3 regions of the Enterobacter nematophilus genome follow, and region 1 is predicted to be linked to each of the others. Evidence: predicted binding sites of a transcription regulator. Region 1 holds the regulator's gene; each other region holds the start of a gene.

Region 1 (7,952 bases):
AAAATTAGGAATTCGTTACGCCTCAGACCGTATGCAGTCCAGCCATTCCCGCGCGATGGACCGACAAGTATACCTGAAGAAAGGACTTTTGATGCTTTTAGCAACAGCACTGTTAATCATTGGTTTACTGTTAGTGGTCTACAGTGCTGACCGTTTAGTCTTTGCTGCATCTATCCTGTGTCGCCTGACGGGCGTACCGCCTGTTGTCATCGGGATGACCGTGGTCGGCGTTGGCACGTCACTTCCTGAAATCATCGTCTCCGTCTCGGCGTCGCTGCATGGTCAGTTGGACCTGGCAATTGGTACCGCAATTGGCTCTAACATCGTCAATATATTACTGATTTTAGGCCTTGCGGCACTGCTCCATCCATTTCGCGTCCATTCTGATGTTCTGCGACGTGAATTGCCGCTAATGTTAGTCGTAAGCCTGCTGGCAGGATGCGTATTCTATGATGGCGTACTGAGCTATAGCGACGGCATTTTCCTGCTGGCGCTGGCCGTCATCTGGTTACTGTATAGTGTTAAAATTGCCCGCCAGGCGGAAAAGCAGGGTCAGGATAGCCTGACGCGTGAGCAGGTTGCCGAACTCCCGCGTGAAGGTACGCTGCCGGTCGCCCTGCTCTGGCTTGGCGTTGCGCTGATCATCATGCCGATGGCAACGCGCATGGTCGTGGATAACGCGACGGTGCTGGCGAACTATTTCGCCATGAGCGAACTGACGATTGGCCTGACGGTGATTGCTATCGGCACCAGCCTGCCGGAGCTGGCCACCGCCATTGCGGGGGCGCGTAAAGGGGAAGATGACATCGCCATTGGTAATATCATCGGCTCCAACATATTTAATATCGCGATTGTCATGGGCCTGCCGGCTCTGATTACGCCGGGGCCGTTTAACCCCCTGGCGTTTTCACGCGATTACGGGGTGATGCTGCTGGTCAGCGTGATATTTGCCCTGCTCTGCTGGCGGCGGCAACGCCAGATCGGCAAAGGCGCAGGCGCGCTGCTGACGGGTGGATTTATCGTATGGATGGCGATGCTGTACTGGCTCTCGCCTCTTCTCTCTGGGTAAACGGAAACGCATTATGTCGCAAATAGAATTGCAGCCGGGTTTTGACTTTCAGAAAGCAGGCAAAGAGGTTCTGGAGATTGAACGTGAAGGTCTGGCGCAGTTAGATCAGTACATTAATCAGGATTTTAGTCTGGCATGTGAGAAGATGTTCTACTGTGCCGGGAAAGTCGTGGTGATGGGGATGGGCAAGTCCGGCCACATTGGGCGCAAAATGGCGGCAACGTTTGCCAGCACCGGAACCTCGTCCTTCTTTGTACACCCGGGGGAAGCCGCGCACGGCGATCTGGGGATGGTCACGCCGCAGGATATCGTTATCGCGCTTTCCAACTCCGGTGAGTCCAATGAAATTCTGGCATTGATCCCCGTACTGAAGCGTCTGCAGGTTCCGCTGATTTGCATGACCAGCCGTCCGGAAAGTAGCATGGCGCGTGCGGCCGATATTCACCTGTGCGTTAAAGTACCGAAAGAGGCCTGCCCGCTCGGCCTGGCGCCAACGTCCAGCACCACCGCCGCGCTGGTCATGGGCGATGCGCTTGCCGTCGCGCTGCTCGAAGCCCGCGGTTTTACGCCGGAAGATTTCGCGCTCTCCCACCCGGGCGGCGCGCTGGGGCGCAAACTGCTGCTGCGGGTAAACGATATTATGCACACCGGGGATGAGATCCCTCACGTCAGTAAAGAAGCCTCCCTGCGTGATGCCCTGCTGGAAATCACCCGCAAGAATCTGGGGATGACGGTCGTGTGCGACGATCTGATGAAAATTCAGGGTATCTTCACCGATGGCGACCTGCGTCGCGTGTTCGACATGGGTGTAGATGTCCGCACGCTCGGCATTGCCGATGTGATGACGCCCGGCGGCATTCGCGTGCGTCCGGGTACGCTGGCCGTGGATGTGCTGAACCTGATGCAGTCCCGCCATATCACCTCCGTTATGGTTGCCGATGGCGACCAGTTGCTGGGTGTGGTACATATGCATGATCTGCTGCGCGCTGGCGTAGTGTAATAAAGGATAAGACAATGAGTAATGCGGGTGCATCCCTTGCAACCTGTTATGGTCCGGTCAGTACCCAGATGATGGCAAAGGCGGAAAATATTCGTCTGCTCATTCTGGATGTGGATGGCGTACTTTCCGATGGCCTGATTTACATGGGCAATAACGGTGAAGAGCTGAAAGCGTTTAACGTTCGCGACGGCTACGGTATCCGCTGTGCGCTCACCTCAGGTATCGAGGTTGCTATCATCACCGGACGAAAAGCTAAACTGGTAGAAGACCGCTGTGAAACCTTAGGCATTACCCATCTTTACCAGGGTCAATCCGATAAGATGGCAGCGTTCAACGATTTACTGGGTAAACTGGCTATCGCACCGGAAAACGTGGCCTACGTCGGGGACGACCTGATTGACTGGCCGGTGATGGCTGAAGTCGGTCTTAGCATCGCGGTTGCTGATGCTCATCCGCTGCTGATCCCACGCGCTGACTACGTTACCCACATCAACGGTGGCCGGGGTGCCGTCCGTGAAGTCTGCGATCTGCTTCTGCTGGCGCAGGGCAAGCTTGATGAAGCCAAAGGGCAATCGATATGAGTAAAACCAGACGTTGGGTTATCATTCTGCTTTCGCTTGTCGCACTGGTATTGATTGGCGTTAACCTTGCCGATCGCGACGATACGCAAACGGAAGTCGTCAACAATAACGATCCAACCTATAAAAGCGATCACAGCGACACCGTGGTCTATAGCCCGGAAGGTGCGCTGAACTATCGCCTGATTGCCCAGCACGTTGAATACTTTTCCGATGACGGCGTTTCGTGGTTTACCCAACCTGTCATGACCACTTTCGATAAAGACAAAGTGCCGACGTGGTCAATTAAGTCAGATCGGGCCAAACTGACAAATGACCGTATGCTTTATCTGTATGGCCACGTTGAAGTCAACGCCCTGACCGCTGACTCGCAACTGCGAAAAATTACGACGGATAATGCCCAGATCAACCTGGTAACCCAGGACGTGACGTCGCAGGATCTGGTCACACTGTATGGCACAACATTTAATTCCAGCGGTTTAAGAATGCGCGGGAACTTACGCAGCAAGAACGCCGAGCTGATTGAAAAGGTTAGAACCTCCTATGAAATTCAAAACAAACAAACTCAGCCTTAAAGTAATTATCGCCAGCGCGATGCTGGCGGCCAGTCTCCCCGCGCTTGCTGTAACGGGCGATACCGACCAGCCGATCCATATCGAGTCCGACACCCAGTCTCTCGATATGCAGGGTAACGTCGTCACCTTCACGGGTAACGTCGTCGTGACGCAGGGCACCATCAAAATCAACGCCGATAAAGTGGTCGTTACCCGTCCGGGCGGCGAGCAGGGCAAAGAGATCATTGATGGTTACGGCAACCCGGCCACCTTCTACCAGATGCAGGACAACGGCAAGCCGGTGAAGGGCCACGCCTCGCATATGCACTATGAGCTGGCGAAGGATCTGGTCATCCTGACCGGAAAAGCGTACCTGGAACAGCTGGACAGCAATATTACCGGTGACCAGATTACCTATCTGGTGAAAGAGCAAAAAATGCAGGCCTCCAGCGAGAAAGGCAAACGCGTAACCACCGTGCTGGTTCCGTCGCAGCTGCAGGACAAAGGCAAGGGCCAGGCCCCGGCACAGAAGAAGAGTAACTAATTCGCTATGGCAACATTAACTGCAAAAAATCTCGCGAAGGCCTATAAGGGCCGCCGTGTCGTAGAAGATGTCAGTCTGACCGTCAACTCCGGCGAAATTGTGGGCCTGCTTGGCCCGAACGGTGCGGGTAAAACCACCACCTTCTACATGGTGGTTGGCATTGTGCCGCGCGATGCCGGCAACATTATTATTGACGATGAAGATATCAGCCTGCTGCCGCTGCACGCGCGCGCGCGCCGTGGCATCGGCTATCTGCCGCAGGAAGCCTCTATTTTCCGTCGTCTGAGCGTCTTTGATAACCTGATGGCGGTCCTGCAAATTCGCGACGACCTGACCAACGAACAGCGTCAGGATCGCGCCAACGAGCTGATGGAAGAGTTTCACATCGAGCACCTGCGCGACAGCCTGGGCCAGGCATTGTCCGGGGGTGAACGTCGTCGTGTTGAGATTGCGCGCGCGCTGGCCGCCAATCCGAAGTTTATCCTTCTGGATGAACCGTTTGCGGGCGTTGACCCGATCTCCGTTATCGACATTAAACGCATTATCGAGCATCTGCGTGACAGCGGGCTTGGCGTGCTGATCACCGACCACAACGTTCGTGAAACGCTGGCGGTATGTGAACGCGCGTATATCGTGAGCCAGGGCAATCTGATCGCTCACGGTACGCCACAGCAGATCCTCGAAGACGATCATGTTAAGCGCGTCTATCTTGGGGAAGACTTCAGACTCTGATAGGGTAGAGGTAACGTAACGCCGAACCGGAGAAAAATGCTCTGAACATGAAGCAAGGTTTGCAATTAAGGCTCAGCCAACAGCTGGCGATGACGCCGCAGTTACAGCAGGCAATTCGTCTGTTGCAACTGTCCACCTTAGAACTCCAGCAGGAGCTCCAGCAGGCGCTGGACAGCAACCCCCTGCTGGAGCAAGCCGATCTTCATGACGAGGTAGATACCCAGCAGTTGCAGGACACAGAAGCGCTCGACACCGCGGATGCACTCGAACAAAAAGAGATGCCGGACGAGCTTCCGCTGGATGCCAGCTGGGATGAAATCTATACCGCCGGCACCCCTTCCGGCACGCGTGCAGACTACCAGGACGACGAGCTACCGGTCTACCAGGGTGAAACCACCCAGTCGTTGCAGGATTACCTGATGTGGCAGGTAGAGCTTACCCCCTTCTCCGATACCGACCGCGCCATTGCCACGTCGATTGTCGACGCCGTTGATGACACCGGCTATTTGACCGTCACGCTGGACGACATTCTGGAAAGCATGGGCGATGAAGAGATTGAGATTGAGGAGATTGAAGCGGTATTGAAACGCATTCAGCGCTTCGATCCGGTCGGGGTGGCCGCGAAAGATCTGCGCGATTGCCTGCTGATCCAGCTTTCTCAGTTCAGCAAAGAAACACCGTGGCTCGACGAGGCACGCTTAATCATCAGCGATCATCTGGATCTTCTGGCTAACCACGATTTCCGCACCCTGATGCGCGTGACGCGCCTGAAGGAAGAGGTGCTGAAAGAGGCGGTAAATCTCATCCAGTCCCTCGATCCGCGTCCCGGTCAGTCGATCCAGACCAGCGAACCCGAGTACGTTATCCCGGACGTGCTGGTCAGAAAACACAATGACCGCTGGGTCGTTGAACTGAACTCTGACAGCATCCCTCGCCTGCAAATCAACCAGCAGTACGCCTCCATGTGTACCAGCGCGCGCAACGACTCCGACAATCAATACATTCGCAGCAATCTTCAGGAAGCGCGATGGTTGATAAAGAGCCTGGAGAGCCGGAATGATACCCTGCTTCGCGTGAGCCGCTGCATCGTTGAACAGCAGCAGGCATTCTTTGAGCAGGGCGAAGAGTATATGAAACCGATGGTGCTGGCGGATATCGCCCAGGCCGTCGAGATGCATGAATCCACCATTTCCCGCGTTACCACGCAGAAGTATCTGCACAGTCCGCGCGGTATTTTTGAGCTTAAGTATTTCTTCTCCAGCCATGTGAACACCGAGGGTGGCGGCGAAGCCTCCTCAACGGCGATTCGCGCCCTGGTGAAGAAGTTGATCGCCGCGGAGAACCCCGCGAAGCCACTAAGTGACAGTAAGTTGACCTCCATGCTGTCCGATCAGGGTATTATGGTGGCACGTCGTACTGTTGCGAAGTATCGAGAGTCTTTATCCATTCCGCCGTCTAACCAGCGTAAACAGCTGGTCTGACACAACCGATAAGGAAGACACTATGCAGCTCAATATCACAGGACACAACGTCGAGATTACTGAGGCCTTACGTGACTTCGTGAACGCTAAGTTCGCGAAACTCGAGCAGTATTTCGAAAGGATCAACCAGGTCTACGTTGTGTTAAAAGTGGAGAAAGTGACTCATATCTCGGATGCGACCCTGCATGTAAACGGGGGTGAGCTCCATGCCAGTGCGGAAGGGCAGGACATGTACGCGGCTATCGACGGCTTGATTGACAAGCTTGCGCGACAGCTCAATAAACATAAAGATAAACTGAAACAACACTAATTGTCCGGGCAGTTAACGGGTGCAGGACGGCCTGTTGTGAAACACAACAGGCCATTTGTACAGTTAGCGCTTAGGTGAAATTATGATGAACAACGATTCCGCTCTTCAACTGAGCAATGTCCTTAACCAGGAATGTACCCGCAGTGCCGTTCACTGCCAGAGCAAAAAACGTGCGCTGGAGATCATCAGTGAATTGGCTGCAAAACAGCTGGGCCTGCCGCCGCAGGTGGTGTTCGAAGCAATTCTGACCCGTGAAAAGATGGGCAGTACCGGTATCGGCAACGGCATCGCGATCCCGCACGGCAAGCTGGAAGAGGACACCCTGCGTGCCGTCGGTGTGTTTGTGCAGCTGGAAACGCCAATCGCTTTTGACGCCATTGATAACCAGCCCGTCGATCTCCTCTTCGCGCTGCTGGTGCCTGCCGACCAGACCAAGACCCATCTGCATACGCTTTCGCTGGTTGCTAAACGTCTGGCGGATAAAACCATCTGCCGTCGACTGCGCTCAGCCCAAAGTGATGAAGAGCTTTATCAAATTATCACTGAAGCAGAAGGCAATCAGGATGACGCATAACCAGGTGATGGCCTTCACATCTGTTGTCCTGAGGAGAAACGGAACATGGTGCTGATGATTGTCAGCGGTCGTTCAGGGTCGGGTAAATCCGTTGCCCTGCGCGCGCTGGAAGACATGGGTTTTTACTGCGTCGATAACCTGCCGGTCGTGTTATTGCCCGATCTGGCACGCACGTTAGCGGAGAGACAAACCTCCGCTGCCGTCAGTATCGACGTGCGTAACATGCCGGAATCCCCGGAGATCTTCGAACAGGCAATGAGTAACCTGCCTGACGCGTTCTCGCCTCAGCTGCTGTTCCTTGATGCCGACCGCAATACCCTGATCCGCCGCTACAGCGACACCCGTCGTTTGCACCCGCTTTCCAGCAAGAATCTCTCGCTGGAGAGCGCCATCGACGAAGAGAGCGATCTGCTTGAGCCGCTGCGATCTCGTGCCGATCTGATTGTCGACACCTCAGAGATGTCCGTTCACGAGCTGGCGGAAATGCTGCGTACCCGCCTGCTGGGTAAACGCGAGCGCGAGCTGACGATGGTATTCGAATCCTTCGGCTTTAAGCACGGTATTCCGATTGATGCGGACTATGTTTTCGACGTGCGCTTCCTGCCGAACCCGCACTGGGATCCAAAACTGCGTCCAATGACCGGTCTGGATAAGCCCGTGGCGGCGTTCCTCGACCGACACACAGAAGTTCACAATTTTATCTACCAGACGCGAAGCTACCTTGAGCTATGGTTACCTATGCTGGAGACAAACAATCGTAGCTACCTGACGGTAGCGATTGGCTGTACCGGCGGTAAACATCGTTCGGTCTATATCGCCGAACAGCTGGCCGACTATTTCCGCTCGCGCGGTAAGAACGTTCAGTCCCGTCATCGCACGCTGGAAAAACGTAAAACATGACCGTAAAACAAACCGTTGAGATCACCAACAAGCTGGGCATGCATGCGCGCCCGGCGATGAAGCTGTTTGAGCTGATGCAGGGTTTCGATGCAGAAGTGCTGCTGCGTAATGACGAAGGCACCGAAGCGGAAGCCAACAGCGTGATTGCGCTGCTGATGCTGGACTCCGCCAAGGGGCGTCAGATCGAGGTAGAAGCCACCGGACCTCAGG
Region 2 (7,952 bases), on a different contig from region 1:
TTTCCAGCGGACGAGGTGACGGCTTTTACGTCCAGTTCAGGGGAGGCAAGTGTGAGGACGAGAGCGATCGCGTCATCATGACCCGGATCGCAATCGAGAATAATTGGCTGTGCCATAGCGTTCTCCATACGTAGCGTTATTTTGTGACAAGGTTAACGCTGCAGTGTGACGCCGACGAGAGGAACTGAGTGAAAGCGTGAAGCAGTGCGCAATCCGCAGATTGCGCACCGGGAAGATTAGTGCAGGATTTTTGCGAGGAAATCTTTGGCGCGTTCGGATTTCGGGTTGGCGAAGAACTCTTCTTTCGGTGAGTCTTCGACAATTTTCCCTTCGTCCATAAAGATCACGCGGTTGGCCACTTTACGGGCGAAGCCCATTTCGTGCGTCACCACCATCATGGTCATCCCTTCGTGCGCCAGCTCGACCATCACGTCCAGCACTTCGTTGATCATTTCCGGATCGAGCGCCGACGTCGGCTCATCGAACAGCATCGCCACCGGATCCATGCACAGCGCGCGCGCAATCGCCACACGCTGCTGCTGGCCGCCGGAAAGCTGTGCCGGGAACTTATCGGCATGTGCAGAAAGCCCCACGCGCTCCAGAAGCTTCAGCCCCTTTTCGCGCGACGCTTTTTTATCACGCTTGAGCACTTTGACCTGCGCCAGCGTCAGGTTCTCGATAATGGAGAGATGAGGGAACAGCTCAAAATGCTGGAACACCATGCCGACGTGAGAGCGAAGCTGGGCCAGGTTGGTTTTCTTGTCGTTCACTTTCGTGCCGTTAACAACAATTTCGCCCTGCTGCACGGGCTCCAGCCCATTAACGGTTTTGATCAGCGTGGACTTACCGGAACCGGACGGCCCGCACACCACCACCACGTCGCCTTTTTTGACTTCGGTGGAGCAGTCGGTCAGCACCTGAAAGTGCCCATACCATTTAGAAACATTTTTCAGGGAAATCATTATACCGTCCTTTTCTTCAGCCAGCTGACCAACAGCGACGCGCTTAAACTAATCACAAAATAGACCGCACCCGCGAAGAGCACCATCTCGACCTGCGTACCATCACGTTCACCGATGGTCGACGCGGTACGGAAGAAGTCCGCCAGGCTCAGAACGTAAACCAGAGAGGTATCCTGGAACAGCACGATACCCTGGGTCAGCAGGAGCGGAACCATGGCGCGAAACGCCTGCGGCAGAATGATGAGCTGCATGGACTGCCAGTGCGTCATTCCCAGCGCCAGCGCGGCGCTGGACTGCCCACGGGAGATACTCTGAATACCCGCACGGATAATCTCTGAGTAGTAAGCGGCCTCAAACATCGAGAACGCCACCATCGCAGAGATCAGGCGGATATCGGTTTTCGGCGACAGCCCCAGCACGTTCTGTAAGAAGCCGGGAACAATCAGATAAAACCACAGCAGCACCATCACCAGCGGGATGGAGCGGAAGACGTTAACGTAGGCAGTCGCAAACCAGGCGAGCGGCTTAAAGCTCGACAGGCGCATGACGGCCAGCAGGGTGCCCCAGACGATACCCACGACGATAGCGATCGCGGTGATCTTTAAGGTAATCACCAGGCCATCGAGCAGGTAAGGCATGGATGGAACAATAGAACTCCAGTCAAATTCGTACATTATTTGCCCCCCAGATTGCCCGGCAGGCGTACTTTGCGTTCAACCAGGTTCATCACCAGCATGATGAAAGCGTTAATCAGAACATAGGCGAGCGTGATCGCGGTGAAGGATTCCCACGCGTGAGCGGAGTAATCCAGCAGCTTGCCTGCCTGTGCAGCCATATCCACCAGGCCGATGGTTGAGGCGATGGCCGAGTTTTTCACCAGGTTCATCATCTCAGAGGTCATTGGTGGAACGATAACGCGGTAGGCGTTAGGCAGCAGCACGTAGCGGTAGGTTTGTGGCAGGGTCAGGCCCATCGCCAGGCCCGCATTTTTTTGTCCACGCGGCAATGACTGAATGGCGGCACGCACCTGCTCGCAAACGCGCGCAGCGGTAAACAGCCCCAGACACATCATGGAGGAGACAAAGAACTGCACGTTCGGATCCAGCTCCGACTTGAACCACATGCCAATATTTTCCGGCAGCAGTTCCGGGATGACCAGATACCAGGTAAAGAACTGCACGATGAGCGGAACGTTACGGAACAGTTCCACATACAGAGTGCCTATTGTTGAAAGGAAACGGTTAGGGACGGTGCGCAGAATACCGAACAAAGAACCGACAAGAAACGCGATAATCCACGCCGTTATCGATAATGCCACGGTAACCTGAAAGCCGCTCCACAGCCAGCCAAGATAGGTGGTGTTGCCGAACGGGGCTTGTTGCAGGAATATGCCCCAGTTCCAGTCTATTGACATAATAAACTCCAGAAAAAAGAGGGTAGCAGCGCTACCCTCGAAGATTGGTGAGAAGCTCATTTTTCGCGCTGAGTGGGGAACGACCACTCAGCGTATAGTCTGTCCATGCTTCCCGACAATCGAGAGGGCAGGAGATCCCGCCCCTGTTGTTCTAATTAGTTAAGAGCCTTGTCATTTGGAGATTTGAACAGCGCTTTCATGTCGTCAGACAGTTCAAAGTTCATATTGAGATTTTTTGGTGGAATCGGGTTCTTGAACCATTTGTCGAACCATTTTTCCGCTTCGCCGGAGGTCTGCACCTGAGCGATAGTGTCATCGATCAGCTTTTTGAACTGCGGATCGTCTTTACGCAGCATACAGCCGTAGGCTTCTTTAGACTGCGCGGTACCGACGATATCCCAGTTGTCTGGTTTCTTCGCCTTCGCACGTTCGCCCGCCAGCAGGGCGTCATCCATCATAAACGCGACGGCACGACCGCTTTCCAGCGTACGGAAGGAGTCGCCATGGTCTTTCGCGCTGATGATGCGCATATCCATTTTCTTCTCGTCGTTCAGCTTGTGCAGCAGGACTTCAGAAGTGGTACCGGAGGTCACAACGACCGCTTTGCCTTTCAGGTCAGCAAAGTCTTTGATCGCACCGCCCTTCTTGGTCAGCAGACGGGTGCCCACGACAAAGATGGTGTCAGAGAAGGCCGCCTGTTTTTGACGCTCGAGGTTGTTGGTGGTGGAGCCACACTCGAAGTCAAAGGTGCCGTTTTGCAGCAGTGGAATACGGTTCTGTGAAGTGATTGGGATCAGCTTCACCTGCAGGTCAGGTTTGTTCAGCTTTTTCTTCACAGCTTCAACGATAGCGTTGGAGTAATCCTGTGAATAGCCCACGACTTTTTGCGTGTTGTCGTAGTAAGAGAACGGGACGGAAGATTCACGGTGGCCGACCACGATGACGCCGTTTTTGGCAATCTTGTCGAGAGTGCTGCCTGCTGCCGGAGCGTCTTCAGCGTGAACCACGCCTGCGGACATTCCCATAACCAGCATTGCTGTGGCCAGTTTACGTAATTGCATACCCAACTCCTTTCTTATCAGCGCCAGTGACGCATTGATACCCATTGTGATGTTGTTATATCTCGCGCAATGCGAGTGCAGTGTTATGCAAGCTTGTTAACATTTAGTCTGGCTTAATGTAAAGATTTTGCTGCGTTATTGTTTATTTTTGCGAAGCGCGCCGCACCATTCAGAGGCAATAATCTCCCGTTGCACCGTTTCGGTGCTACCGACGATCTACGCTGGTGCGACAAGGTTGCACGTTAAGCCAAACTGCGTTTGCGTGAATAAACAAAGCAATAGGCGTGCCAGGATTTCCCCTCTCCCAGGAAGGGAGAGGGGAAAAGGCGGAGCGGGAAATTGAAATGTGTACAGGATTCTTCCCTCTCCCCTATGGGGAGAGGGCCAGGTGAGGGGTAAGATTATTTCCGACGCTGACGAAGGCTCATCAGCACAGCCCCAAAGCCAAACAGCGCGCTCAGGATCCACAGCGGCCAGTTGCCGGTGCGGGCGTACGGCGTCAGCCCCGTGGTTGGCGTGACGTGAGTGGTCAACACTTCGCGCGTAAACTGCGGGATCATGGCCTGGATTTCACCCTGCGGACCAATCACCGCGGTGATGCCGTTGTTGGTGCTGCGCAGCAGCGGGCGCGCCAGCTCCAGGGAACGCATGCGCGCCATCTGGAAGTGCTGCCACGGGCCGATAGACTTCCCGAACCACGCATCGTTGGAGATGGTCAGCAGATAGTCGGTATCCGGACGGAAGTTATCCCGTACCTGCTCGCCGAGGATAATTTCGTAGCAGATAGCGGCCGTCAGGGCCAGACCGTGCGCGTGCAGCTGGGGCTGAACGTACGGGCCGCGGCTGAAGGAGGACATCGGCAGGTCAAAGAACGGTGCCAGCGGACGCAGGATCGACTCCAGCGGCACAAATTCACCGAACGGCACCAGGTGGTTCTTGTTGTACCGGTCGGTGGAGTGGTAGCTGTATTCGCTGTCTTTGCCGAGCGTAATAATGGTGTTGTAGGTGTCGTAGCGGTTCTGCTGGTTCAGACGTGCATCAACAATGCCGGTAATCAGCGTGCTGCCGCGCGCCACCAGCAGGTCGTTCATCATGTTCAGGAACGGCTGCTGGTTAATTTCCAGATCGGGAATAGCGGATTCCGGCCAGATAATCAGCTGCGATTTACCCATCACCTCTTCGGTAGCGTTGGCGTAGATCTTCAGCGTGTTCAGCAGCTCTTTTTCGTCCCACTTCATGGACTGCGGGATATTCCCCTGCACCATGGAAACCTGCATGGCGCGCTCGGGCTCGGGCGTGAACCACTGGATATAGTGCAGCGGGAAGGGCAGGGCGAACAGCACCAGCGCAGCAACCAGCGGCTTCCAGCCGCGCGTGACCAGCGCCAGCACCAGCAGGCCGCTCACCACCATCAGCAGGAAGTTAATCGCTTCAACGCCCATGACCGGCGCCAGCCCTTTTAGCGGGCCGTCAATCTGGCTGTAGCCGAACTGCAGCCACGGGAAGCCGGTCAGTACCCAGCCGCGAAGGAACTCGGTAATCTGCCAGACAACCGGCGCGGCAATGGCGACGCGCAGCCAGGTGGTTTTAGGCCACAGGCGAGAGAGAATGCCGGCGAACAGACCGGTATAGAGCGAGAGATAGGCGGCGAGCAGGACGACCAGGAAGACGTTAACCGGCCCCGGCATCCCGCCAAACTGGGCGATGCTGACGTAGACCCAGTTAATGCCGGAACCAAACAGCCCCAGCCCCCAGAAGTAGCCGATGGCAGCGGCCTGTACCGGACGACGATTCAGGGTTAATCCCTGAAGCCCCATCAGGGAGAGAATGGCGGCGGGCCAGATATCGTAAGGAGAAAAAGCCAGCGTACCGCTGGCTCCGAGTAACAGCGCCAGCAGCAAACGGACGCGCTGGCGTTCAAGCAATGGGGCAAATGCCATTTACATTAATCTTCCAGTTTTGGCACCGGTGAATCGTCCGGCGTTCTGACGTGAACCTGTATAATACGTCTGCTGTCGGCCATTGCCACTTTGAACTGGTAACCGTCGATGTCAACGGTCTCACCGCGCGCCGGAAGATGGCCAAAGGCCTGCATCACCAGCCCACCAATGGTATCGACCTCTTCATCGCTGAAGTGGGTACCGAAGGCGTCGTTGAAGTCTTCAATCGAGGCCAGCGCGCGCACGGTCCAGGTGTGGCGGCTGAGCTGACGGAAGTCGATATCCTCTTCTTCGTCGTACTCGTCTTCAATTTCGCCCACGATCAGCTCAAGAATATCTTCGATCGTGACAAGACCTGAGACGCCGCCGAATTCATCAATAACAATCGCCATGTGGTAACGCTGAGAGCGAAACTCTTTCAGCATCCGATCCACACGTTTACTTTCCGGCACAACCACGGCCTGGCGTAACACTTTTTCCATGCTGAAGGCTTCGGCATCGCTGCGCATAAACGGCAGCAGATCTTTGGCCATCAAAATCCCTTCGATGTGATCTTTATCTTCGCTGATGACCGGAAAACGCGAGTGGGCGGATTCGATGATCACATCGAGGCACTCGTCCAGCGTCTGGTTACGTTTCAGGGTGATCATCTGCGAGCGGGGGATCATGATGTCGCGGACGCGCTGGTCGGCGATGTCCATCACCCCTTCGAGCATTTCGCGCGTATCTTCGTCGATAAGGTCGTTCTGCCCGGAATCACGAATCAGCTCCAGCAGTTCATCACGGTTTTTCGGTTCGCCGTGGAAAAGCTGGTTCAGAATGAGGGAGAAAAATCCCTTTTTACTGGTTGTCGTGTCGCTACTGTGTGAATTGTCGTCGCTCATGGCGTTTGTTAAGGGTTCTCTTGTTAGTTCAACGTTAACCGCCGCGCTATGTCCTTGCGCGGCGGCATGGTAGTCAGTAACTGACTATTCTTTCTCGGCAATGTACGGATCCTCATAGCCCAGAGCAAGCATTATCTCTGTCTCAAGGGACTCCATCTCTTCCGCTTCGTCATCTTCAATGTGGTCGTAGCCCAACAGGTGCAGGCTGCCGTGTACCACCATGTGCGCCCAGTGGGCTTCCAGCGGTTTTTGCTGCTCTTTGGCTTCCTGTTCCACCACCTGACGGCAGATGATCAGATCGCCCAATAGCGGCATCTCAATGCCCGGCGGCGCTTCGAACGGGAACGAGAGCACGTTGGTCGGCTTATCTTTCCCGCGGTAGGTCAGGTTAAGCTCATGGCTTTCCGCTTCATCCACCAGGCGAATCGTGACTTCTGATTCTTCCTGAAACTGGGGGATTACCGCATCCAGCCATTTCTGAAACTGTGCCTCTTCTGGCATGCCGGAATTGTCTTCACACGCCAGCTGTAAATCGAGGATCACCTGACTCATTTCTGTTCTTGCTCCTGCGCTTCGCGCTTACGTTCCGCGGCCTGTTCGGCCCTGCGTTTTTGATCCGCCTCTTCCCAGGCTTCATAGGCGTTAACGATGCGCGCAACCACCGGGTGGCGAACGACGTCTTCACTGTGGAAGAAGTTAAAGCTGATTTCGTCTACCTCTGACAGCACCTCAATGGCGTGGCGCAGGCCGGACTTGGTGCTGCGCGGCAGGTCGATCTGGGTGACGTCACCGGTAATGACCGCTTTCGAGTTAAAGCCAATACGCGTCAGGAACATTTTCATCTGTTCGATGGTGGTGTTCTGGCTTTCATCGAGAATGATGAACGCGTCGTTGAGCGTGCGGCCGCGCATGTAGGCGAGCGGGGCAACTTCTATCACGTTACGCTCGATCAGCTTCTCAACTTTCTCGAAGCCGAGCATCTCGAACAGCGCGTCGTACAGCGGACGCAGGTAAGGGTCGACCTTCTGGCTGAGATCGCCGGGCAGGAAGCCGAGTTTTTCACCCGCTTCAACGGCAGGGCGGGTCAGCAGGATACGACGGATCTCCTGACGCTCCAGCGCATCCACCGCAGCGGCAACCGCCAGATAGGTTTTACCCGTACCCGCCGGACCCACGCCGAAGGTGATGTCATGGTCAAGAATATTGGCGATGTACTGCGCCTGGTTCGGCGTACGCGGCTTAATGACGCCACGCTTGGTCTTGATATTGATCGCCTTACCGTAGTCCGGCACGCTTTCCGCGCTCTGCTCAAGCACGCGCGCCTCTTTAATGGCGAGGTGGATCTGTTCCGGCTCAATATCCTGAGTTTCGCCGCGCATCGGGGCGGTATCGACATACAGGCTGCGCAGAATATCTGCAGCCGCGTTGACGCAGATAGGGCGTCCGGTGAGTTTGAAATGGTTATCGCGACGATTGATTTCGATACCCAGACGTCGCTCCAGTTGTTTGATGTTGTCATCAAACGGCCCGCACAGGCTCAGCAGGCGAGCGTTGTCTGCGGGCTCAAGGCTAATTTCACGCGTATCTATGTTCAAACTGTTCCTCTTTGAGTAGTTAACTGACTCGCCGCCACACGGCGTAATAAAACGGTCATTACCGAAATTATTCACGCCACAGAATAAAGGCGCAAG
Region 3 (7,952 bases), on a different contig from region 1:
GTTGGACAAGCGCTGTACGCTGCAAAGGAGACCGTCCCTGCAGACCGTCTGGTGCACTCATTCCACAGCTATTTCTTACGCCCTGGCGACAGCGCTAAACCGATCGTATATGACGTTGAAGTTCTGCGAGACGGCAACAGCTTCAGCGCACGCCGCGTGGCGGCCGTTCAGAACGGTAAGCCTATCTTTTATATGACCGCCTCATTCCAGGCGCCGGAGCCGGGGTATGAGCATCAGAAAGTGATGCCGCCAGCACCGTCGCCGGACGAGCTAAAATCAGAGACCGATATCGCCCGCGCGCTGGCGCATCTGCTTCCGCCGCAGGTCAAAGAGAAGTTTCTCTGCGATAAACCGCTGGAGATCCGCCCGGTTGAGTTCCACAACCCGATGAAAGGCCATACCGCCGAGCCGAAACGCCAGGTCTGGATCCGCGCCAACGGCACAGTGCCGGAAGATTTCCGCGTGCATCAGTATCTGCTGGGCTACGCGTCAGACTTCAACTTCCTGCCGGTTGCGCTACAGCCGCACGGCGTTGGCTTCCTTGAAAAAGGGATGCAGGTCGCAACCATCGATCACTCCATGTGGTTCCACCGTCCGTTCAATATGAATGAGTGGCTGCTTTACAGCGTGGAGAGTACCTCAGCGTCGAGCGCTCGCGGATTTGTGCGTGGAGAGTTTTATACCCAGGACGGCGTGCTGGTCGCTTCTACGGTGCAGGAAGGGGTGATGCGTAATCGCGGGTGATTTTGCCCTCACCCTGACCCTCTCCCACAGGGAGAGGGAAGAAATACTAAAAACGGCAATCGGAGATTGCCGTTTTGCTTTTTATTATGCGTTATACGCATTCTCGCCGTGGCTGTTGACGTCGAGACCTTCGCGCTCCTGCTCTTCCGGTACGCGCAGACCCACCGTCATATCCGCCAGCTTATAGCCGATGAAGGCGACAACGGCAGACCACACAACGGTAATGGCGATACTTTCCAGCTGTACCAGCACCTGGTGAACCATGGTGACACCTTCTGCGTAACCCACGCCACCCAGCGATTTCGCGGCGAAGATACCGGTCATGATACAGCCGACGATGCCGCAGACGCCGTGGACGCCGAACACATCGCAAGGGTCGTCAACGCGCAGCACGCGCTTCAGGGCGGTGACGCCCCACAGACCCGCAAGGCCTGCGACCAGACCAACCAGCAGCGCACCACCGACCCCCACGTAACCACAGGCTGGCGTGATACCGACCAGACCGGCAATCGCACCCGAACAGGCACCCAGCAGGGAAGGTTTACCGCGAACCGCCCACTCGCCGAATACCCAGGAAAGAATTGCACCCGCCGTCGCCACAACGGTGTTCACGAAGGCCAGCGCGGCGATTTCGTTTGCAGCACTTGCGGAACCGGCGTTGAAGCCAAACCAGCCAAAGTAGAGGATAGCCGTACCGGTAAACACCATCGGCAGGTTGTGCGGTTTGAACGCTTCTTTACCGAAGCCCACGCGTTTGCCAATCAGGTATGCTCCCACCAGACCCGCTACCGCGGCGTTGATGTGCACAACGGTACCGCCCGCGAAATCCAGCGCACCATGGCTTGCCAGCAGACCACCGCCCCAGACCATGTGCGCAATCGGCACATAGGAGAGCGTCAGCCATACCACCACGAAGATCAGAACGGCAGAGAAGCGAATGCGCTCAGCCAGCGCGCCCACGATCAGCCCGACGGTGATGCAGGCGAACGAGCCCTGGAAAGCAACGTGGATGTACTGGTAGAAGCTGCCCATCAGCGCGGTCAGCTCAATATTTTTCAGCATCACCCAGTCGAAGTTGCCAAAGAAGGCGTTGCCGGTACCGAAGGCCAGCGAGTAGCCGTAAACCACCCACAGTACGCAGACCAGCGCGAACGTCACGGCAACCTGCGTCAGCATGGAGAGAACGTTTTTACCGCGGATCAGGCCGCCGTAGAACAGCGCAATGCCCGGGATAGACATGAACAGCACCAGCGCGGTGCTGATCATCATAAAGGCGTTATCGGCTTTGTCTGCCACGGCAGGGGCAGCCAGCGCCAGGCCCGGCAGCAGTGCCAGCGAACCCAGACCCGTTTTAAGTGTTGCTATCTTCATTTTCTCGATCCCTATCACTGTGTGCCAGGCGTTATTTACAGTGCCGCTTCGTCAGATTCGCCGGTACGAATGCGAATGACGCGCTGCAGTTCGGCAACGAAAATTTTGCCGTCGCCAATTTTGCCGGTGTAGGCCGCTTTGCTAATGACATCAATCACTTCATCAAGCTGATCGTCAGCAATCGCGACATCAATTTTTACTTTTGGCAGAAAGTTAACGCTGTATTCCGCCCCGCGGTAAAGCTCGGCATGACCCTTCTGACGACCAAAGCCTTTCACTTCGGTGACAGTCAGTCCCTGAATACCCATTGAAGACAACGCTTCACGCACGTCTTCGAGTTTGAATGGTTTGATTACCACCGTAACCAGCTTCATAGATCCCCTCCAGTCAGAATTCGGTAATGGCCGCAGCTCACGGAGAAGGTATTGCAAGGGGTGTGCCAGAAATGAAAACGAGGGAGAAAAGCGGTGCAACGAGCGTTACGCCGTCTTCATTAACGAACCGGCGAAAAAAAACGCACCATGTCGGTGCACGGTGCGTTTCAGTATTGCACCAACAGGAATGGCTGTTAGCGCGTTGCTTTGTTTTGGTGCATCAGGCGCTGAGCGACTCTTCCTCACGCACGCTGGCGGCCAGCTCTTCGCCCGCCAGCTGAAGCTGGTACATCTGCCAGTAGCGCCCTTGAGCTTCCAGCAGTTCGCGGTGCGTGCCGCGCTCCACCGCTTGTCCCCGATGCAGCACCAGAATGGTATCGGCATCGACAATGGTGGAAAGGCGATGGGCAATCACCACCAGCGTCGTATGGTCGCGTACCGCGGCCAGCGCCTGCTGGATGGCCTGCTCGGTGCCGGAGTCAATGCTGGCCGTCGCTTCATCCAGAATCAGCACCTGCGGGGTTTCGATCAGCACCCGCGCCAGCGCGAGAAGCTGCTTTTGCCCAACGGAGAGGTTGTTCCCCTGCTCCCCCAGCTTCGTATTGATCCCGTCGCTAAACCCGCGCGCCAGTTCCGCCAGCTGCACTTTTTCCAGCACCTCCCAGACCTGCTCCTGGGTGTAGTCCCGGCCCAGGGTCACGTTAGCGTAGAAGGTATCGGCCAGGACGACCGGATCCTGCTGCACCATCGCGACGCCTTTACGCAACACATTGTGGCTGAGAGACGCGAGCGGGCGCCCGTCGAGGCGGATTTCGCCCTGCGTGACCGGGTAGTAACCCATCAACAGGCTGGCGAGCGTGCTCTTGCCGCTGCCCGTATGCCCTACCAGCGCCACGAAACCGCGCGACGGAACGTCCAGCGTAATGTCCTGCAACACCAGCCGGTCTTCGCGATAGGCAAACGAGACGTTATCAAAAGCAATTGCGCCGCTTTGCAGAGGTCGCTCATCTGTGCCGTAGGCCTGGCGCGGCCTGTCCATCAGCTCAAACACGCGCTCGCCGGCGACGACCGCCTGCTGCAGCATCGATTGCTGGGTGGTGAGCTCGATCAGCGGCTCGTTAAGGCGCCCCAGATAGCTAATAAAGGCATACAGCACGCCGACTTCAATCGTACCGCTTGAACTCAGGCCAAAGAGCATCAGTAAACCGCAAAGCACCAGCGCAGAGAAAAGGCTGAGCAGCGGACGCAGCAGGAAGCCGTCGAGGCGCAGCGTCTGCATACGCGCCATGTAGTGCGATCGGCTGGCTTCGCCCATCCGCTCGCCAAAGCGCGCCTGCTGGCGGAACTGCTGGATGACGCTCATGCCGTTGATCACTTCGTTGAAGCCATCGTTAATGTCGGCCAGATAGGCGCGCACCCGGCGCACGATTGGCGTGCTGTAGCGCTGGTAGATGATCATCACGATCAGCACCGCCGGGAAGATGGTAATCGCCACCAGCGCCATGCGCCAGTCGAGGCTGAACATCGCCACCAGCATCGCACCGATCAGCGCCGCGCTGCGTAACACCGTTGCGACCACGGTGACATACAGATCGCGGATCACCTCGGTATCGTTGGTCACCCGCGAAATCACCTGCCCGACCGGCTGGATATCAAACTCGCTGAGCGGCTGGCGAAGCGCCGCGTCCATTACATCCGTGCGCAGCTGCTGAACCACGCCCACGGCGGCACGGTTAAACAGCAGCGACTGCGCATAGTGCAGCCCTGCCGCCGCCAGCTGCAGGCCAACGTAGGCCACGCCTAAGCCCGCCACCAGCCCCAGAGGCAGGTAGCTTTTGGCAACCATATTGTCGATGAAGTAGCTGATGAGCAGCGGCCCGCTCACTTCAGCAATCGCCGCTATCCAGAGTAAAAGCACGGCCACGGAGAGCGGCTTGCGCCACGGCGAGCCGTAGGCCAGCAGACGTTTGAGCGTCGGCCACATCGTTCCGAGCTTACGCATTGGCGGCCTCCCGATCCTGTTCCGGCGCATCGTCCAGCGCCGCCTCAAGCTGTTGATAGCGGTACATATCGCGATACCAGCCCGGCTTCTCGGCAAGCGTTTCATGCTGCCCGCGCTGGGCAATGTGCCCGTGCTGTAAGACCAGAATTTCGCTGGCCTCGGTGAGCGCTGACAAACGGTGGGCGCTGATAATCACCGTGCGTCCGTCGCCCCACTGGCGCAGGTTATGCAGAATTTGATGCTCGGTACGGCCATCCACGGCGGAAAGCGCATCATCCAGAATGAGGATTTCAGCATTCAGCAGCAGCGCGCGGGCAATCGAGATACGCTGTTTCTGCCCGCCGGACAGCATGACGCCACGTTCACCGACTTCCGTTTCGTAGCCCTGCGGCAGACGCAAAATATCGTCATGCACGCTGGCTAAGCGCGCCACGTGCTCGATCTCCTCCTGCGTCGCCGACGGGTGACCAAGCGCAATGTTATTCGCCACGGTATCTGAAAATAAAAACGGCGTCTGGCTGACCACCGCCAGACGGCCACGCCACTCGTCCAGCAGCAGGTTCGGCAGGGGGATATCATGGAAACGAATATCGCCCTCGGTGACGTCAAAGTGGCGCTGAAGCAGAGAAAGCACGGTACTTTTTCCGGACCCCGTCGGGCCGCAGATGCCCAGCATCTGGCCCGGCTGCAGCGTAAAGCTAACGTTCTCCAGCACCGGATGTTCCGTTTGCGGATAGACAAATTTGCGAACGTCGACGTTCATAACGCCGCGCCCTTCCGGCACCGCTTCGCTGCCGTCATTGACCACCGGCGCTTCTGCCAGCATGGCGCGAATGCGGCTGTAGGCGGCGCTGCCGCGCTCCACGATGTTAAACATCCAGGCCAGCGCCAGCATCGGCCAAATCATCAGCCCCAGATACATCGCAAAGCTGGTCAATTGCCCCAGGGTCAGCGTGCCCTGCACCACCATCCAGCTTCCGCCGCCAATGGCAAGCAGGTTTGCCATGCCGATTGCGACATAAATCGTTGGATCAAATCGCGCATCAATACGCGCGACGCGCATGTTTTTCGCCCCCGTGTCTGCCGCATCGGCGGCAAACAGCGCGGACTGCCGATCTTCCAGGCCAAACGCTTTGATCATGCGGATGCTGGTCATGCTCTCCTGGGTGCGATCGTTCAGAGATGAAAACGCCGCCTGCGCCAGCTTGAAGCGCTCGTGCAGCTGTTCACCGTAGCGATTGATCGCCAGCGCCATCAGCGGCATCGGCAGCAGCGCCAGCAGGGTCAGCTGCCAGCTGATCTGCGTGGACATGACGATCAGCACCGCGCAGCCCATCACCAGCGAGTCCACCAGCGTCAGTACCCCTTCCCCGGCGGCAAAGACCACGCGATCGACGTCGTTCGTCGCGCGGGCGATGAGGTCCCCGGTGCGGTGGCGGAGATAAAACTCAGGATGCTGTCGGCTCAGCTGGCGGTAAAAATCTTCACGCAGCTCAACGGCCAGCTGATAGGACGCGCCAAACAGCAGCACGCGCCAGACGTAGCGCAGGAGATAAACAATGACCGCCGTCAGCACCAGCGTGCCGACCCACATCAACACCCGTGCGGTGGTGTAATGCTGTTCAGTGACGCCATCCACGACGTAGCCCACCACCTTCGGCGGGATCAGCTGCAAAATGGCAATGATAATAAGCAGGGCGACTGCACCGAGGTAGCGTTGCCACTCCCGACGAAAGTACCAGCTTAATTGGGCAAATAATCGCACGCGGTTTGTTCCTGAAGGTATTTTACGAAGTTATTCAATGGGTAATGCTGTGGTGTACTTAATCTGTTCCATGGCGAAGCTTGAGGTGACGTCCGACAAGCCCGGGACGCTGTTCACCAGCCGCTTGTAGAAGTCATCATAGCGCTTCATGTCAGCCACCTGGACGCGCATCAGGTAGTCGTACTCGCCGGCCATACGCCAGAAGCCGAGCACCTCGGGCATCTCAGACACCTGAGTGACGAAGCGGCAATACCACTCGCTGCTGTGATGCTGGGTTTTTATCAGCACAAATGCCGTCAGCCCAAGCCCCAGTTTTTCGGGATCGAGCAACGCGACGCGGCCCAGAAGAATGCCGTCATCTTCCAGCTTTTTTAGGCGCTTCCAGCACGGTGTGGTGGTCAGATTAACGGCATCTGCCAGCGCCTGCAAAGAGAGGGTACAGTCACTTTGCAGCAATGAAAGGAGCTTGCGGTCAATTTTATCTAGCATACCCACCTCACAGAGAAAATTTTTCTCCCTTCATTCTATTTTAAAGGCCAGATAGCAACAATTTTTTCTGTGCTTTTCGCTATGCTGGGCACAAAATGACAAACGGATAACTACGATGAATAGCACTTGGGTTAAACATGCCATCAGCGAAATCAATGCCGACTACCAGCGCTCGGCGGATACCCACCTGATTCGCCTCTCCCTGCCGGGTTTTGACGGTATTCAGCTCTACCTGAAGGATGAAAGTACTCATCCAACCGGTAGCCTGAAGCACCGCCTGGCGCGCTCTCTGTTTTTATACGGTTTGTGCAACGGCTGGATTAAAGAAGGCACCACCATCATTGAATCCTCATCCGGTTCAACGGCGGTGTCTGAAGCCTATTTCGCTCGCCTGCTGGGCCTGCCGTTTATCGCGGTGATGCCCTCCTGCACCGCAAAACGCAAAATCGAGCAGATCGAATTTTACGGCGGACGCTGCCACTTTGTGGAAAGCGCCTGCGAAATCTACGCCGCCTCTGAAATGCTGGCCCGCGAGCTAAACGGCCACTATATGGACCAGTTCACCTTCGCCGAGCGCGCGACGGACTGGCGCGGCAATAACAACATTGCCGACAGTATTTTCCGCCAGATGACCCACGAGCCGCATCCGGTTCCGTCGTACATTGTGATGAGCGCCGGTACCGGCGGCACGTCAGCCACAATCGGACGCTACATCCGCTGTCAGGGCTACGATACCCAGCTGATGGTGGTTGACCCGCAGAACTCCGTGTTCCTCGACTACTGGCAAAGCCGCGATGCCGGCCTGCGCAGCCCGGTGGGCAGTAAAATTGAAGGAATTGGCCGCCCGCGCGTGGAACCGTCGTTCATTCCTGACGTTGTCGACGAAATGCTTCGCGTACCGGACGCCGCCAGCGTCGCCACCGCGCACTGGCTGGAGACGCAGCTCGGCCGCAAGGTCGGCGCATCAACGGGCACCAACATGTGGGGCGCGCTGCAGCTTGCGGCACGCATGCGCGAGGAAGGCCGTACCGGCTCCATCGTCACGCTGCTGTGCGACAGCGGAGAGCGCTACCTTGAGACCTACTACAATGCGGAGTGGGTACAGGCCAACGTCGGCGACATCACGCCGTGGAAAGCGCAGATTGCGCAGCTGCTGAAATAAAAAAAAGCCAGACCGAAGTCTGGCTTGCTGGAAGGGTCTCACTAT

What was found. Region 1 encodes sigma-54, which starts transcription at its own class of promoters, with help from an activator protein. Its sites were predicted from a motif close to GTTGGCACANNTTTCGCTNT; they were not measured.
Region 2: the regulator sigma-54 is predicted to act here: its motif matches at 3,710-3,729, upstream of OSH03_RS06040 (amino acid ABC transporter substrate-binding protein).
Region 3: the regulator sigma-54 is predicted to act here: its motif matches at 2,540-2,559, upstream of glnK (P-II family nitrogen regulator).

What each region holds. Positions count from the first base shown of each region.
Region 1 is NZ_JAPKNE010000003.1:76,415-84,366, reverse strand. Features, by position in the region: gene OSH03_RS10100 (calcium/sodium antiporter) at 92-1,069, shown strand; gene kdsD (arabinose-5-phosphate isomerase KdsD) at 1,083-2,069, shown strand; gene kdsC (3-deoxy-manno-octulosonate-8-phosphatase KdsC) at 2,084-2,650, shown strand; gene lptC (LPS export ABC transporter periplasmic protein LptC) at 2,647-3,222, shown strand; gene lptA (lipopolysaccharide ABC transporter substrate-binding protein LptA) at 3,191-3,745, shown strand; gene lptB (LPS export ABC transporter ATP-binding protein) at 3,752-4,477, shown strand; gene rpoN (RNA polymerase factor sigma-54) at 4,525-5,958, shown strand; gene hpf (ribosome hibernation promoting factor) at 5,981-6,268, shown strand; gene ptsN (PTS IIA-like nitrogen regulatory protein PtsN) at 6,351-6,842, shown strand; gene rapZ (RNase adapter RapZ) at 6,888-7,742, shown strand; gene npr (PTS phosphocarrier protein NPr) at 7,739-7,952, shown strand, end outside.
Region 2 is NZ_JAPKNE010000001.1:1,265,902-1,273,853, reverse strand. Features, by position in the region: gene rihA (pyrimidine-specific ribonucleoside hydrolase RihA) at 1-116, opposite strand, end outside; gene OSH03_RS06055 (amino acid ABC transporter ATP-binding protein) at 237-962, opposite strand; gene gltK (glutamate/aspartate ABC transporter permease GltK) at 962-1,636, opposite strand; gene OSH03_RS06045 (amino acid ABC transporter permease) at 1,636-2,376, opposite strand; gene OSH03_RS06040 (amino acid ABC transporter substrate-binding protein) at 2,532-3,437, opposite strand; gene lnt (apolipoprotein N-acyltransferase) at 3,839-5,377, opposite strand; gene corC (CNNM family magnesium/cobalt transport protein CorC) at 5,383-6,261, opposite strand; gene ybeY (rRNA maturation RNase YbeY) at 6,346-6,813, opposite strand; gene OSH03_RS06020 (PhoH family protein) at 6,810-7,856, opposite strand.
Region 3 is NZ_JAPKNE010000006.1:178,178-186,129, reverse strand. Features, by position in the region: gene tesB (acyl-CoA thioesterase II) at 1-744, shown strand, start outside; gene amtB (ammonium transporter AmtB) at 829-2,115, opposite strand; gene glnK (P-II family nitrogen regulator) at 2,151-2,489, opposite strand; gene OSH03_RS16565 (SmdB family multidrug efflux ABC transporter permease/ATP-binding protein) at 2,710-4,491, opposite strand; gene OSH03_RS16560 (SmdA family multidrug ABC transporter permease/ATP-binding protein) at 4,484-6,256, opposite strand; gene OSH03_RS16555 (Lrp/AsnC family transcriptional regulator) at 6,287-6,745, opposite strand; gene OSH03_RS16550 (PLP-dependent cysteine synthase family protein) at 6,861-7,907, shown strand; gene cof (HMP-PP phosphatase) at 7,949-7,952, opposite strand, start outside.